Regions from separate parts of the Hoeflea prorocentri genome, predicted to be linked through region 2. Evidence: predicted binding sites of a transcription regulator. Region 2 holds the regulator's gene; the other holds the start of a gene.

Evidence for each region. Region 2 encodes LexA, which represses DNA repair genes until DNA is damaged. Its sites were predicted from a motif close to TGTTCNNNNTGTGTTCNG; they were not measured.
Region 1: the regulator LexA is predicted to act here: its motif matches at 4,112-4,129, upstream of OQ273_RS18310 (DNA recombination protein RmuC).

Annotation. Positions count from the first base shown of each region.
Region 1 covers NZ_JAPJZI010000001.1:3,894,089-3,901,913, reverse strand. Annotated here, with positions in the region: gene OQ273_RS18330 (helix-turn-helix domain-containing protein) at 1-124, opposite strand, end outside; gene OQ273_RS18325 (hypothetical protein) at 258-935, opposite strand; gene OQ273_RS18320 (TCR/Tet family MFS transporter) at 1,180-2,394, shown strand; gene OQ273_RS18315 (GFA family protein) at 2,427-2,819, opposite strand; gene OQ273_RS18310 (DNA recombination protein RmuC) at 2,832-4,079, opposite strand; gene def (peptide deformylase) at 4,182-4,706, shown strand; gene fmt (methionyl-tRNA formyltransferase) at 4,744-5,673, shown strand; gene truA (tRNA pseudouridine(38-40) synthase TruA) at 5,974-6,732, shown strand; gene arsC (arsenate reductase (glutaredoxin)) at 6,734-7,132, shown strand; gene OQ273_RS18285 (methyltransferase domain-containing protein) at 7,234-7,825, shown strand, end outside.
Region 2 covers NZ_JAPJZI010000001.1:1,689,727-1,697,551, reverse strand. Annotated here, with positions in the region: gene OQ273_RS07910 (hypothetical protein) at 1-591, opposite strand, end outside; gene OQ273_RS07905 (response regulator transcription factor) at 1,312-2,061, shown strand; gene OQ273_RS07900 (hypothetical protein) at 2,101-2,619, shown strand; gene OQ273_RS07895 (class I SAM-dependent methyltransferase) at 2,668-3,354, opposite strand; gene lexA (transcriptional repressor LexA) at 3,831-4,550, shown strand; gene OQ273_RS07885 (ComEC/Rec2 family competence protein) at 4,544-6,859, opposite strand; gene gltX (glutamate--tRNA ligase) at 7,004-7,825, shown strand, end outside.

The DNA.
Region 1 (7,825 bases), 2.2 Mb from region 2:
AGAGCTGCGTACGGCCGTTCGGCAGCACCCGCTCCAGCTCGTTTCCATGGCTGGTTTCACAGGTCCAGAATGCATCAATATAAGGCGCGAGACGTGCGTCCCTGGGCGCGCGGGATAAGAGCAAAACAGGTCTCCAAACACCGTTTCATCCGTAACGTTAGCTGAAAACGGAAGATTGTGCATTTCGCAGTACACGACGGTCCGGGTTCGCCCGCAAAATCCGATGATCGCCTGGCGCGCCCAGCGGGTGGGCTCAATCATGCAAATCCTGGTTCGATCCTTTGTTCGTGTATGCGATATTTGTGTAGATACTCTTCTTCATCCGAAAACCGAGCCGGGCGTCGTTTGTATTTCTTGCGAATTTCATTGACGGATGATTGAAGCCCCATCTGCTCGATGAGGGTTCGCAACGCCCCAACTTTGATCCCGAGGGCATTTGCTGTGGGCTTGCCGATGGAGCCTGACGACTTTTCTATTTGGTCCAACAGGGCCTTCCCGCTGAATTCGAACGGCTCGAAATCGAAATTGGATATCCAGCTGCGATCCAGATAAAGCTCCATGATTTCGCGCCTTTGCGCAACAAAAGTGGGCTGACCGGAATAGGGAAACCCAAATGGGGTCTCCGCGACAACAGAAATGGTTGGAGCCATAGCCTCATAAAGATAAAGCCGGTAGCCTCGATCCTGATAGGGAGGCATGCCTTTGATCCTGACCCGCCAATGTTTGAATATTTCCCGGACGAATTCGAGACGGTACTCAAGATCAATCCATGAATGATGATCGGCCCACCATTCGAGAGCCCATAGATGAATGTGGTTGTGTCTTGAGTGTTCAATGGGATGGTCGCCATCGAAATTTAGCGGAGCGGTACAGCAGCCTTCAAGAAACCCTGCAAGCTCAGGGCACCTTTGTTTTGTCATCTCTAGGATGCTCATGGTCTTTCCTGTCGTTTCCGGCTGCGTTGGCCAATCAGCAAGTTAAGCCTGCGGTCTCATCGAGATAAGGTGCTTCCCGGCATAGTCGATTACTATCCGAGACAATATGTGACGGAAAGTCCAGTTGCCGCCACATCGGCGTCGGCGCGGATATCCGATCGTTTCCTGGCGTAGACAGGTCGCAGCCAGTGGTTTTCACCAATAACAGCTTGCCCGGTCTGCGATTTCAGTTAGTTGTGGCGGCATGAAGCTGTCCGGACCTTTCCTCTTCATTCTCGCGACCTTGATGATCGACGCAATCGGCGTCGGTATCGTCTTTCCGATCATGCCCGACCTGATGGATCGCGTCGGTGCAGGCAGCACGGCTGAAGGGGCGTTCTGGGGCGGTGTCATGATGTCGGCCTATGCGGGGGCCATGTTTCTTTGCGGTCCCGTTATCGGCAGCCTGTCAGACGCCTATGGGCGTCGTCCGATCCTGATCCTGGCGCTGGCGACGCTGACAATCGATTATGTGATCATGGCAATGGCCGAGACCTATTGGGTGCTGCTCGTAGGCCGTATTCTCGCGGGGGTGGCTGGGGCCACCTATATCACGGCAACCGCCTATATTGCCGACATTGCAAAGCCGGAAGAGCGCGGGGCAAGCTTCGGCATGATCGGTGCAGCCTTCGGCATCGGCTTCGTGCTCGGACCAGCCATAGGCGGTGTGGCTTCCGGCTGGCACATCACCGCACCCTTCTGGATTGCAGCGGCGCTTTCGGCACTGAACGTTGCCTTTGGTCTCTTCATTCTGCCGGAATCCCTCAAGCCGGAAAACCGCAGGCCATTCGGCAAGCGGGACATGAACCCCTTCGGCACAATCGCGCGGGCCTTCGTCGTGCCGGGCCTCGCCATCCCGCTCATCTGCATTTTCGTGTTTGAATTCGCCAATATGATCTACCCGACGCTCTGGGCCTTCTGGGGCCGCGAGGTATTCGGCTGGGACGGATTTACCATCGGGCTGACCCTGTCGGCCTACGGCATCCTGATCGCGGCGGTGCAGGCCGGGTTGTTGCCGCAGATGACCAAACGGCTGGGTGACTACACCACCTTGTTCATAGCGATCCTGGCCGGATTGATCGGGATGGTGGGTTTTGGTTTCACCGCCGCGATCTGGGCTGTAGTTATCTTTCTGCCTATCTCTGCCCTGTCGGATATGGCGCCGCCATTGATGACCGCATTTGCGGCCAACCGGGTCGGTGAAGACCAGCAAGGCCTCGTACAGGGTGTGATTGCTTCGTTGACATCCGTTGCGGCTGTAGCCGCTCCGCTGCTCCTGACGGGTGTCTTCGAATGGTCCGTCAATGATGACGGGCTCTATCTTCCCGGCGCACCGTTTTTCCTCGCCGCACTGCTCATCGTGGCAATCGTGCCGCTCATCATGCGGCTGAGATCTCCGGTCGCAATCAAGAAGTCCTAGCGCATGCTGATCATTTGTATCCTTGCGGCGGCCTAATTCTCATGGCTTTTTTTGGGCTCCCGATCACGCTCATAGCGGTGTGCGAGCGGGAACGGCGGCAGCCATGTTTCGCGCCGGGTGACCCAGCTTTCGTAGGTTGGTGTCAGCCGGTTCGGTTCATCGAGTGAACCAAGATGCACTTCGATTTCATCGCCACTGCGTGCGAACACCGACGAGCCGCATTGAGGACAAAAAAACCGGCCGGCATAGTCCCGTGTTTCGCCCTCGACAGAGACCGCGTCTTGCGGGAATACCGCCGCCGCATAAAAAAGCGCGCCGTGATGTTTCCGGCAGTCGAGACAATGACAAAGGCCGACCCGGTAGGGACGTCCCGAGGCCACAAACCGAACCTTGCCGCAAAGGCAACCGCCAGTAAAACGTTCCATGTTGAGTGTCCTTTAATCATTCACATGGAGCTTGAGGCGACCGGTTCGCTCCGGCAGAGGCGCGACATTTTCCGCCTTGCTGTCCGGTGTTGCAACATCGCCTTCAGCCTCGATCTCCAGCGCTTCGATCTTCGCGCCGCGCTTGGTCACCTTGTCGGTCGAGGTCAATATCTGGTCGATATCGCGTTGCGCCTGTCCAAAATGCGTCTGCAGCTTGCGCACCCGCTCGTCGAGCCGCATGACATCTTCCATCAGGCGGACAACCTCGCCCTGGATAAGGTGTGCCTGCTCGCGCATGCGCGCATCTTTCAACACCGCCTGCACCACCTGCAACGACAGCATCAGCAATGACGGCGAGACGATGACGATACGGGCGCGATGCGCCTTTTGCACCAGAGCCTCGAAATTCTCGTGAATTTCCGCGAAGATCGATTCCGACGGCACGAACATGAAGGCCGTATCCTGGGTTTCGCCCTTTAACAGATATTTGTCGGCAATATCGCGGATATGGACTTCAATATCCTTGCGGAACTGCTGTGTTGCCTGTTTTTGCGCCTCCGCTTCTTTCTCGTCGCGAATGCGGTTCCAGGCCTCCAGCGGGAATTTTGCATCGATCACCAGCGCCGGCGCGCCGTTCGGCATATGCACCATGCAATCCGGACGGCTGCCATTGGAAAGTGTTGGCTGGAAAGCATAGCCGTTGGAGGGCAGGGCATCGGCTATGATCGTTTCCATACGCGCCTGACCGAACGCGCCCCGTGTCTGCTTGTTCGACAGGATGGCCTGCAGACCGACAACATCCTTGGCGAGCGCCTGGATATTGTTTTGCGCCGTATCGATCACGGCGAGGCGCTCCTGCAGGCGCGACAGGTTCTCATGGGTCGCCTTGGTCTGCTCGCTGATCGTATTGCCGATCCGCTGGCTCATGCCGTCGAGCCGCTCATTGATCGATTTGTTGATTTCACTTTGCCGCGAGCCGAAGACCTCGGCGATCGTCGCCATGCGGCCTTGCATCTCGGCCTGCGCACCCATGATCTCGCCGAACCGGGCCTCCATGTCGCGGGCGCGCTGGCTGGAGGCTTCTTCCAGGGCAAGGCGTTGGGTCTCAGCGCTGCGCGCCCTGCCGCGCGCGGCAAAAAGAGCAATGACAATGATCAGGCCAAGCACCACGGCGGCGCCCGAAATGAGCCCGCCGGCCGTAATGACGACCTCGCCGACCCGGGCAACCGGTGTGCCGAACGTGAACTCAACCGCATCCATGACACAAGCTTATATGATTCTTCCGTGATTGCCAGATCAAAACAGGAACATGGGCAATATGCCGAATTGACCTGCCGACCGCGAATGCGTAGATGCATGCCCATGACCCTAAAATCGCTTGTACTCCTGCCGGATCCCATATTGCGCACCGAATCCGAACCGGTTGAGCGCGTCGACGACGATATCCAGACCCTCGCCGACGACATGCTGGAAACCATGTATGACGCGCCCGGCATCGGCCTTGCGGCCATCCAGGTCGGCATTCCGCGCCGGCTATTGGTGGTCGACTGCTCGAAGGAGGACGAGGAACGCGCGCCGATGGTGTTCATCAATCCCAACGTCGTGGCGAGCTCCGACGAACGCTCGGTCTATGAGGAGGGGTGCCTGTCGATCCCAGATTATTACGCCGAGGTCGAGCGCCCGGCGCAGGTAACGGTCGATTATGTGGACCGGGAGGGCAATCAGCAGCAGATTGAGGCGGACGGACTTTTGGCGACCTGCCTGCAGCATGAGATCGACCATCTCAACGGCGTGCTCTTTATCGACTATATCTCGAAGCTGAAACGGGACATGGTCATTCGCAAATTCACCAAGCTGGCCAAGAGCCGCGGCGGAACGCGTCTCTAACGGGCATAGCTTACTATCCGCACGCGGGAGGCACGTCTTGCGCATCATCTTCATGGGAACGCCGGAATTCGCCGTGCCGACGCTGGCCGCGCTCGCGGGCTACGGCCATGAGATTGCCGCCGTCTACACGCAGCCGCCCCGGCCGGCCGGCCGACGCGGTCTGGAGCTGGTCAAATCGCCGGTTCACAGGCAGTCAGAGATCCTGGGTTTTCCGGTTTTTACGCCGGAAAGCATGAAAGATCCGGAAGAACAAAGCCGGTTCCGTGAGCTGAAGGCCGATGTCGCCGTCGTCGTCGCCTATGGGCAGCTTCTTCCCGAGGCCGTGCTCACCGGCACGCGGCTCGGCTGTTACAACGGTCATGCATCGCTTCTGCCGCGCTGGCGCGGTGCCGCACCGATCCAGCGCGCCATCATGGCCGGCGATACTGAGACTGGCATGATGGTCATGAAGATGGACAAGGGCCTCGACACCGGTCCCATCGCCATGGAGGAGCGGGTTGCCATTCCCGTCGACATGACGGCCGGCGAGCTGCACGACAAACTGATGCTGATTGGCGGCGATCTGATGCAAAGGGCGATGGCCGCTCTGGAGCGCGATTCATTGACACTGACGCAGCAGCCCGAGGACGGCGTCACCTATGCCGCCAAGATCACCAAGGACGAGACCCGCATCGACTTCGGGCGCGACAATCTCGATGTCCACAATCATATTCGCGGCCTTTCGCCTTTCCCCGGAGCCTGGTGCGAGATGCCGTTTGGCGGCAAACAGGAGCGGGTCAAGGTTCTGCGCTCGGCGCCGGTCGAAGCTGTCGGCCCGGCGGGCACGGTTCTGGATGACGGGCTGACGGTTGCCTGCGGCATCAATGCCGTGCGTTTGCTGCGGCTGCAAAAGGCAGGCGGCAAGGTGATGAATGCGGACGAATTCCTGCGCGGCAGCCCGGTTGCCCCCGGAACGGTTATTGGTTAGAGCAAATCGGGCTTAGATTGAAGCATTTGATGGCGGAAAATCGGTTCACTCGGCAAGGCGCGTCGCGCAGCGCGATGTGGTGCATCGGGCAAGCGGCGCAACGCAGCCGATGGGCCGATTTGCCGCCACCTTTGAAAGGACTATCGTGTTGAAATGCGCAGATGAATGGGCCGGGCGATTTTGTCCTCTGACTGCGTTGGCTCGCGCTTGTGGTGGGATAACACCACGGCGCGCAATCCGCCTTGTCAGAGGACAAAATCGCCTCGGTCAAATGATTCAATCTAAGCCCGACTTGCTCTTATGCCCCGTTACAAGCTGACCATCGAATATGACGGGACGCCCTATGTCGGCTGGCAGCGCCAGACCAACGGCCCCTCCGCACAAGGTGCAATCGAAAGCGCGGCCCGCCAGTTCAGCGGCCACGATATTTCCATTCGCGGCGCCGGGCGCACCGATGCCGGCGTCCACGCATATGGTCAGGTCGCCCATATCGATTTTGAGAGGGACTGGCCGGACGAAACGGTGCGCAATGCGCTCAACTCCTATCTCGGCCAGGCCGGGGAGCGGGTGGTCATTTTGTCAGCGCATCGCGTTGCAGATGATTTCGACGCGCGCTTCTCCGCGCTGCGCCGCCACTATCTCTATCGAATCATCAACCGGCGCGTACCGCTCGCTCTTGAGCGGAACCGGGCGCTTTGGGTGGCAAAGCCGCTCGATGCCGATGGTATGCACGAGGCCGCGCAGCGCCTTGTCGGTCGACATGACTTTACCACCTTCCGCTCCGTCCACTGCCAGGCCAAGAACCCGGTGCGCACGCTGGACCGGCTGGACGTGCGGCGCACGGGCGACCTGATCGAGATCGAGGCGACGGCGCAATCCTTCCTGCACAATCAGATCCGATCCTTTGCCGGAACGTTGCGGCTTGTCGGCGAAGGCGAGTGGACTGCGGACGATGTCGCCGGCGCGCTGGAGGCGCAAGACCGGACGGCTTGCGGACCGGTCGCCGGGCCGCAGGGGCTTTATTTCATGAAAGTCGATTACCCCGATGAGGAGGGCTGAAATGAGCATCACCATCTACCACAATCCAAAGTGTGGCACGTCCCGCAATACGCTGGCCATGATCCGTCAGGCCGGGATCGAACCCGAGGTCATTGAATATCTGAAGACACCGCCCGGCCGCGAAAAGCTGGTGGAACTCATCGCCGCGATGGATATCCCGGTGCGCGACCTGCTGCGCCAGAAGGGCACGCCCTATGACGAGCTTGGCCTTGGCGAGGACAAGTGGACGGACGACCAGCTGATCGATTTCATGGTCGAACACCCGATCCTGATGAACCGCCCTGTCGTCGTGTCTGAACATGGCACAGCGCTGTGCCGCCCGTCTGAAAAGGTTCTTGATCTGCTCGGCGATATCGGCACGTTCACCAAGGAAGATGGCGAGGTTGTGCCGGGGCGCTAAGGCGCGGCCCAGCCAACACAAGCGTTACTCCCGTCTGCTTGCAATTGGGCGCAGCCAGTAAGATGCTGCGCTCAGCTGAAGAACACAAAGAGGGGACAAACATGGACTGGGACGACATGGCACGCCCCTGGCTTGAGGCTGCGCCCGGCCTGGAAATGACGCATAAGCCGGTTTTGGATGCGCTCCTTGACGCGGCGCGATTGAGCGAGGGTGAAGCGATCCTCGATGTTGGCTCCGGGACCGGCCCGAGCCTTATTGAGGCGGCCAGGCTTATAGGTCCGACCGGCCATGTGACAGGGGTGGACGTAGCTCCGCCATTGCTGGCGCACGCTGCCGCGCGGGTGCCGGACAATGTGGAGCTGGTGGTCGCCGATGCGGGAAGTCACAGCTTTTCGGAAGCACAATTCGATGTGGTTCTGTCAAACTTCGGCATCATGTTTTTCGAAGACAATGCGGCCGCTTTTTCAAACCTGCGGAAAGCGGCTCGCCCCGGAGCGCGTCTGGCAGCATCGGTCTGGGGTCCGCCGGCGAACAATCCATGGTTTTCAGTTCCACGCGCGGTGGTGGACCGGATCGTTGCCGATGTTCCACGACCTGATCCCGCGGGGCCGGGTCCCATGCGATTTGGCGACCCGGCACCGCTCATCACCGCTTTGACATCCGCGGGCTGGGCCCCGAGCGTTGAAACGCTGG
Region 2 (7,825 bases):
GAAGTTGCTGTTGTTGGTGACATCCGGATCGATCAGTTTGTCATTGTCGACGAGCGTGTTGGTCTGCGAGAAGACGTTTGCGCTGTCATTGCCGGCACCGCCCAACGCACCGTTGAGGATGTCGTCGAACGACACATCGTCACCGGGGTTGTAGTCGATGTCGCCATCGCGGTTGACCAGAAGACCTTCGACGGTCGAATTCTGGATATCGATGTCGTTGTGGTCATTGTCGGTCGGCATATAGCCCTTCATGTCCAGCTTGACGTCGACATCAACATCCACATCGGACTTGTTGTAAGTGGCCGATTTGGAATAGCTGTGCGAACCGCTCTTGGAGTGGCTGCCGGCATATGCGTCACTGTCCGAAGAACTCTTGTTGTAGTTCTTGTTCAGGTTGGCATTCAGGTTGCCGTTGCCGTTCAGGTTGCCATTGCCATTGTGATTGTCGTTTTCGTTATCACTGTGCTGGCCCTGGTACTGACCCTGATAGCTTTTCTGACCCTGATGCTGACCCTGATGCTGGTCTTGATCCTGATCCTGGTGTTGACCCTGATGCTGGTTATCCCACCACCAATACTTTCTGGAACTCATTGGAGTGTCCTCACTTGTGCGGGACAGCCTCACCGCCACTCTTCTTCAAAGCGGTACTCAGCTGTCTTGGTTTGAATTGTGGACGAATGTCCGAACGGATTTGGAACAACCACGCCGGCTTCAAACGCCGTACATCGAGCCCGTGGCCAGCTTGACCTCCCTTCCTGTGTTCCCGACCGCTATCCAAGCGAAAAGGCAAAGGATCACGCGCAATCAAACGGCGAACGCCTCGCCATTTGGTTGTGTCAGATACCCCATGCCTTGAAATCCGCTCTTACGGCGGTCGGTAATAGTTTGTTAAGTTTTGAGAGGTCTGAAAACCCGGAAATTAATACTAGATAAAACGGAGTATAAATTTTTGGTGTGGCAATTTCGCTTTTTTATCAGCGTCTTGAATTGAGCAAAAGCACCAGGAAACTAAATGATGTCAGTGTTTGGCCGGATAAGCATGTCTCCTGACGGCTCAACAAGATGGCGAGCTGATCACGGCTTGTTTCCATCATTAACAAGAATGGAATGACCGGTTTACTAGTCTGAAAAGTCTATCTTTGTTGATGTTTCGCCACTATTGGCTAGGTAAATCGGGATATATAAACCTATCGATGTATTTACCTCTTATGCAAGAATTGGTAGTATGGATGAATATCAGAGGGGTGGGCAGCCTCCATAAAAATAATTAGCAGTTCAGTTTAGTTCTGGGGCCTCTTAACGGAGGTAGTGATGAGTAGGGCGACCAAGGGTCCCGGCTCCACAGAACGAGCCATTGTGTTTGTGGGCCCAAACCACAACTTTGCCGAATGCATCGAGACAGCGCTGATAAATGAAATTGAGGATCTGGTCCTCGAACGGCGTCTCGATTTCAAACAACTCTTCCACAAAACCGAAGACCTTGAGGTGCGTGTGTGCCTCATCGTCATAGATGAGACCTTGTCGGACGAAGTTCGCTCAAACTACGACCGGCTGCGCGAGCTCTTCCCGACCCAGATCTTGTGTCTCGCCTGCAACGAGACACGGCCCCTTCCTGACCTCATGAATGATCCCGCTTTAACCGGATTGGTCGAAAGTTTTCTGCCGATGAACCTGCGGCTCGATATCTGGCTTTCAGCTGTCCGGCTGATGATGAACGGCGGTGACTACATACCCAGGCAAGCCCCGGCACCACTTCATACGAGCGGCGACAGCCAAATAGAGATTGCGCGCGCAACAAAAGACGGCACAACGCGGACACAGGTTACCGGGGCAAAAAACGCCCGAAGCGGCAGGTTGACTTCAAGGGAAATTGACGTGCTGAAACTGGTTGCCCGAGGTTATCAAAACAAGGTCGTCGCAGCCGAATTGGAACTTTCGGAAAACACCATCAAGCTGCACATGCATCACATCATCGAGAAACTCGGTGTCGGCAACAGGACGGAAGCTGCCGCGGTCTATTTCGGTGAGATCAAGGCAGGCCGGGCGAACGGACCCGGTTAGCCGAAGCCTTTGCTTCCAGAACGCGGAGGTTAACTCAGCATGGTCACATCAGAGACCAGACCACAGCCGCATCTGCCCGAGCAGTTTCAGAAGATACTTCTGCTGGTCGGGCAGATGAATTACTCCTGGACCAACACTGAGACCCTTCTCATTCATCTGATTGCGGGGCTGGCCGGGATCGATAAAGAAACGGCGATCGTCATATTCCTGACCTTGAACACCACTCGCGCCAGGCTCGATCTTGTCGACCGGCTGGCCAAAATGGAGCGGACCGAGCCACAGGCCAGAAAGGATATTCTTGGACTGACCGGCGACATGGTCAAGGTCCTGAAACACAAGAACCGCTACAACCACTGCCTCTACTCCTTCGACGATGAAGGCAGGAATGCAAAAACGATCCTCATGCGCATCGCGGAGACCAAGAACGCCATCAAGATAGGCAAGACACAAGCCCTCGACGCTTCCGAGATCGGAAAAATCCGGGAATCGATCAGGACGATCGAGACGATCAACCGGCGCACCTGGTCAACGATCATGAAGTTCGATTTTCCGCTCTAGTGCGCGAGAGATCAATCCACATCAGCCGTCAAGGCTTCCCGGGCCGCGTCAGGCGGGAGCCAGCTCGTAAATATGGACCGGATGCGGGCTGAAGAGTTTGATGATCAGTTTGACAAAGCGTGACATCGGCCTCGGCCTGATCCGTTCATTTGCATTGAGCGCATGGCGGTGCATGGAGTTGTAATAGACGATAATCACCTTGCGCTTCGCGCCGCTATCGTCGCAGTGCGAATATTTGCGGATGACCTTATCCAGCAGTTCGCCTTCGAACGGATTATAGAAATAAAGGATGCAGTCGGTTTTCGGCGTATCGTAATCCATGACGTCGCAGCAGACCGATTTTATGTCCCTGCATTTGAGATGATTTTTCGGATAACCGGAAATATTGCGCTCGGCCTGCTCATGTAAAATGCTGCTGAACTCGATCCCGTGCACGAGACGAAACGGCCACTGGGCGGCAGTCAGCAACATGCGCCCCCTGCCCGATCCGTAATCGACAAAAGAGAAACGGCTCAGATCCTCATTCAAACCTTTGAGGATCCAGCCCAGCACAAGGCGTGGAGACGCGCCATATTCATAAGACAATTTGGCATGAGCCGAATTCACCGGGGAAAGATCGTCCTGATGCAACGTCCCGCGCGTGGCAACTGCCTCCCGCGTTTCGAACCACCGGTCCCACATCCAGTAATGAACTCTGTAGAGGAACATCGCCCAAAAGTGGCGTACAAGCTGCATCTCATTTACCGGCAGCGGCGGACCGAAATTGGCCACAGTGCGGTCCGCGCCCGAGATAGATCGTACGCGGGATCGTGACCGCAATGTCTTCCAGCCCGGACAGACCCGCACGATCATCCGGCAGAAATTCTCCGGTGATGCACGCTGTGATGGGCCCGCAGCCTGGATATGACGATCGCATCTTTTTCATTGGCTAAACCCCCTGCCGTGTTTGAGGCTGAAGGTACAACGCGCAGGTTTATACAATTTTAACGGGACGGGCGAAAGCGAACACAGCGGTGCTTGTTTTAACCGGCGCTCCCTATTACCGGACAGCGATTGACGGGCGCCGGCCGCAATGCCCTGTCGGCAAAACCCGATTGACTACCCTGTTAGCGACGCCGGGCAGTCTGTTAACCAAATATAAACACTTGAAGAACACAAATGGAACATATAGTGTATGTTCTGTATTTGTTTCTCCGATTCGGGAGCCGGCGATGCTGACGCGAAAACAACATGAGCTGCTGCTTTATATTCATGAGCGTATGAAGGAGACGGGCATCCCGCCGTCCTTCGACGAGATGAAGGAAGCGCTTGATCTTGCCTCAAAATCAGGCATTCATCGCCTGATTACCGCCTTGGAGGAACGTGGGTTCATCCGAAGGCTGCCAAACCGGGCCCGCGCTCTTGAAGTCTTGCGCCTTCCCGAGACGATGATTCCGGCCGGCCAGCAACGCAAGGGGTTCTCGCCAAGCGTTATCGAAGGCAGCCTGGGTAAACCCGCGCCTGAACCCACACCGCTTCCGGTTCAGGACAATGATGATACGCAGGCTGCGGTGAGCGTACCCGTTATGGGCCGGATCGCCGCCGGTGTGCCCATATCGGCCATCCAGAACAATACGCACAATATCAGCGTCCCCCCGGAGATGCTGTCCGGCGGTGAACATTACGCGCTTGAGGTAAAGGGCGATTCAATGATCGAAGCCGGCATTTTTGACGGCGATACTGTGGTCATCAAAAACGCCTCCACAGCCAATCCGGGTGAAATCGTTGTCGCGCTTGTCGATGACGAGGAAGCAACCTTGAAGCGGTTCCGCAGAAAGGGCGCCTCAATTGCCCTGGAAGCAGCAAACCCATCCTATGAGACTCGGATTTTCGGCCCGGATCAGGTGAAGATCCAAGGCAAGCTGGTGGGGCTGATCAGGCGCTATCACTGACGCCATGACGGTGTGATCTTGTAGAAGCTGTCATTGCGCCAGTTATAGGCGCGATGGCGCGTCCAGGCTCGGTCAACACTGGCAACTGCCGAACGTATTTTCGGCTGATTGCCGTTCGTTTTCGTCCAGATGGCCAAAGCGCCGCTTTGGCGCAGCATGCGGCCTGTAATCAGCAGGGCTCCGGAATAACACCGCTCCATCGCAATCGATGCCGCGGTCACGACGATATCTGCCTCGTCACAGGCAGCGCCGAGATAGGATAAATCCTCAACCAGAGCCAGTTTCGTCCCACTGCCCGACACGCCGACACAGAAAGTTTTTGCCGCACACTGCATGTGATCAGTCCTCGCAGCTGAGGCTTCCAATGCGGATCCAAGGTCATTTATCCCGCCAGCGATATCGAGGGGCGTATCATGTCGGGTTCGTTTGAGCCCCGTCTGCCATTGCTCAAAGATGAATCGGGGTGGTCTTTTGCGGTTTGTGGCCAAGCCGCCTTTATTGACAAGTGCAACCAACCTGCCGTCCTCGGCAATCAGAATGTCAGGCCACGTGCGTGGTATCGTCATGGCGGCTCCAGCGAGCAGGAGCAGCGCCAGCCCTACGATCCTCAACCGGGTCCTGCTCAACACAAAGATCAGCAGGCCGGCGACCGCAACAAGTGTTATCCACGGGCTTATCTGACCAACGACAACCGCACCGCCGATGTCACGAACATAACGGGCGATGGCTATCACTGCATCAAGCCCCCCTCCCATCACGATCAACGGCCATTTTTCGAGACCCAATGGCATGAGCAGGACGGCAAACATCCCCGCCGGCATCACAATAAAGGTGACAATCGGCATGGCGGCCAGATTGGCCAGAAGCCCGTATGCCGCAATCCGATGGAAGTGATGGATGGCAAACGGCGCCGTGGCGAGACCTGCAACGAGTGACGTAACCGCCAGCCCAAGGAAAAAGACAAACAGAACGCGTGCCGGGGTGCCCAGCCACCCGGCCTCAGCACGCCCTGTTCCGGGCCGGGGTTTATTCCACAGCGCATAAGTCGCAATTAGTGCCGCAGTTGCGGCAAACGACATTTGAAAGCCCGGCCCGAGAACGGCGGAGGGCGTTATGACGATGATAATCATTGCGGCAATGGCGACATTGCGCATCGTCAGCGCCTGTCTGTCCGCGAGCACGGCGATCAGCATGATGACCAGCATGATCCAGGCCCGTTGCGTCGAAACGCTTGCTCCGGAGATGGAAAGATAGAGCGTGGCGATGGCCAAGGCTCCGACCGCCGCATACTTCTTCGTTGGAACTGCCTGCACGATCGTGGGAAAAACGCTGAAACAGGCGCGCACAAGCAAGAAGAATGTGCCTGCCACAAGCGCCATGTGCAGGCCGGAAATCGCCAGCACATGGGCAAGCCCGCTCTGCCGCAGGGCATCCACCGTATCCGGGCTCATCGAACGACGGTCCGCAACCGTCAACGCGGCCGCAAAGCCGCCCGCCTCTCCGGGCAGCACCTCTTTGACCCGTTCGCTGATCTTTTGACGCAGGCGTTGAAGTGTCAGCCCACCTTCTTCGAACCAACCGCGACCGCTTGCATCCGGCACATACGTCGTATCGGGTTTGCCAAGGAAAAACCCGTTGGCGCCGATACCGTTGAAAAAGGAGTTGTAGGTAAAGTCGAAACTGCCCGGCAGGGCTGGTCCCGAAGGCGGTCGCAGGCGCACCAACCCCGAAACGCCGCCGCCGATTTCCACCGGTTCATGGTTGGCCCTGGCGACAAGACGGACGGTCTCGGGCGGCCGTCGCAGTTGTGGATCAAAACTGCGATCGACCTTGATCGTATAGCGTAAACGACCTGCATGGTCGACGTCACGGGCGACGACCGTCCCGACGATATTTGTCGTCACCTCTCCATCCAAGAGGGTCGTGTTCAGCTGCCTTGTCTCAAAATCGGCGGCAAGCATCGCTAAAACAAAACCCGCGACCAGCAAACCAGACTTGCGAAGCCACTCACGATCCGAGACTGCGAGAACGATCATGCAGCACCCGAGGGCAACCGCAACAGGAAGAATGGCTGGTCTTTCCGGCAAGACAAACCAGGTCGCGGCACCAAGGGCCATGGAAACCGGAAGCCAAAGCATCGCCTGGCCCGGACCGGCTTCCTTACGCAAAGCGTCAATCAAGGTGCGCCATATGGACGTGAAAGATCCGGGCCTGGCTCCCTCCCGTGAAGTCGGCGCCCTGTCATGCGCATCAGGAGCAGCGAGCCTTTCGGCGGACCGCCCGTCTTTGACCCGATCTGAGCTGTTCATGGAGCTTTCGTCAGTCCCGTACCGGCCTTTGATCCTACATTTTGCTTGCCTGACCGCAAAGCACCCTGCGCACCTTGCACTCTTCAGGTTGTGTGTTACATGACCCGCCAAGTTCCAGACAAATCGAAAACCCAAGGAAACTCCATGTCCGGAGACGTCATAACCCGTTTTGCCCCCTCCCCGACCGGCTTTCTCCACATCGGCGGCGCGCGGACCGCATTGTTCAATTGGCTTTATGCTAAGAACCGTGGCGGCAAGATGCTGCTGCGCATTGAAGATACTGACCGTAGCCGCCACTCCGATGAGGCCGTCGAAGCAATACTGGACGGTCTCCAATGGCTGGGACTTTCCTGGGATGGAGAACCTATCTCACAATATGCACGCGTCGACAGACACCGTGCGATCGCCGAGGAACTCGTGAAATCGGGCAATGCCTATTATTGCTATGCGACGCCGAAAGAGCTCGAGGCGATGCGTGAAAAGGCTCGTGCCGAAGGCCGCCCTCCGCGCTATGATGGTCGCTGGCGCGACCGCGACCCCTCCGAGGCACCATCCGGCGTGAAACCGGCAATCCGCATCAAGGCGTCGCGCGACGGCGTGACGGTCGTTGCTGATCGCGTGCAAGGCGATGTGTCGTTCCCGAATGGCGATCTGGACGATTTCATCATCCTGCGCTCTGACGGCAACCCCACATACATGCTTGCTGTCGTTGTCGACGATCATGACATGGGTGTGACTGATATCATTCGCGGCGACGACCACCTGACCAACGCCGCCCGCCAGACGGTTATCTATCATGCGATGAAATGGCCGGTTCCGACAATGGCACATATTCCGCTGATCCACGGCCCGGACGGAGGCAAACTCTCTAAGCGCCACGGAGCCTTGGGCGCCGAGGCCTACCGCGCCATGGGCTATCTGCCAGAAGCACTGTGCAACTATCTGGTACGCCTTGGATGGAGCCAT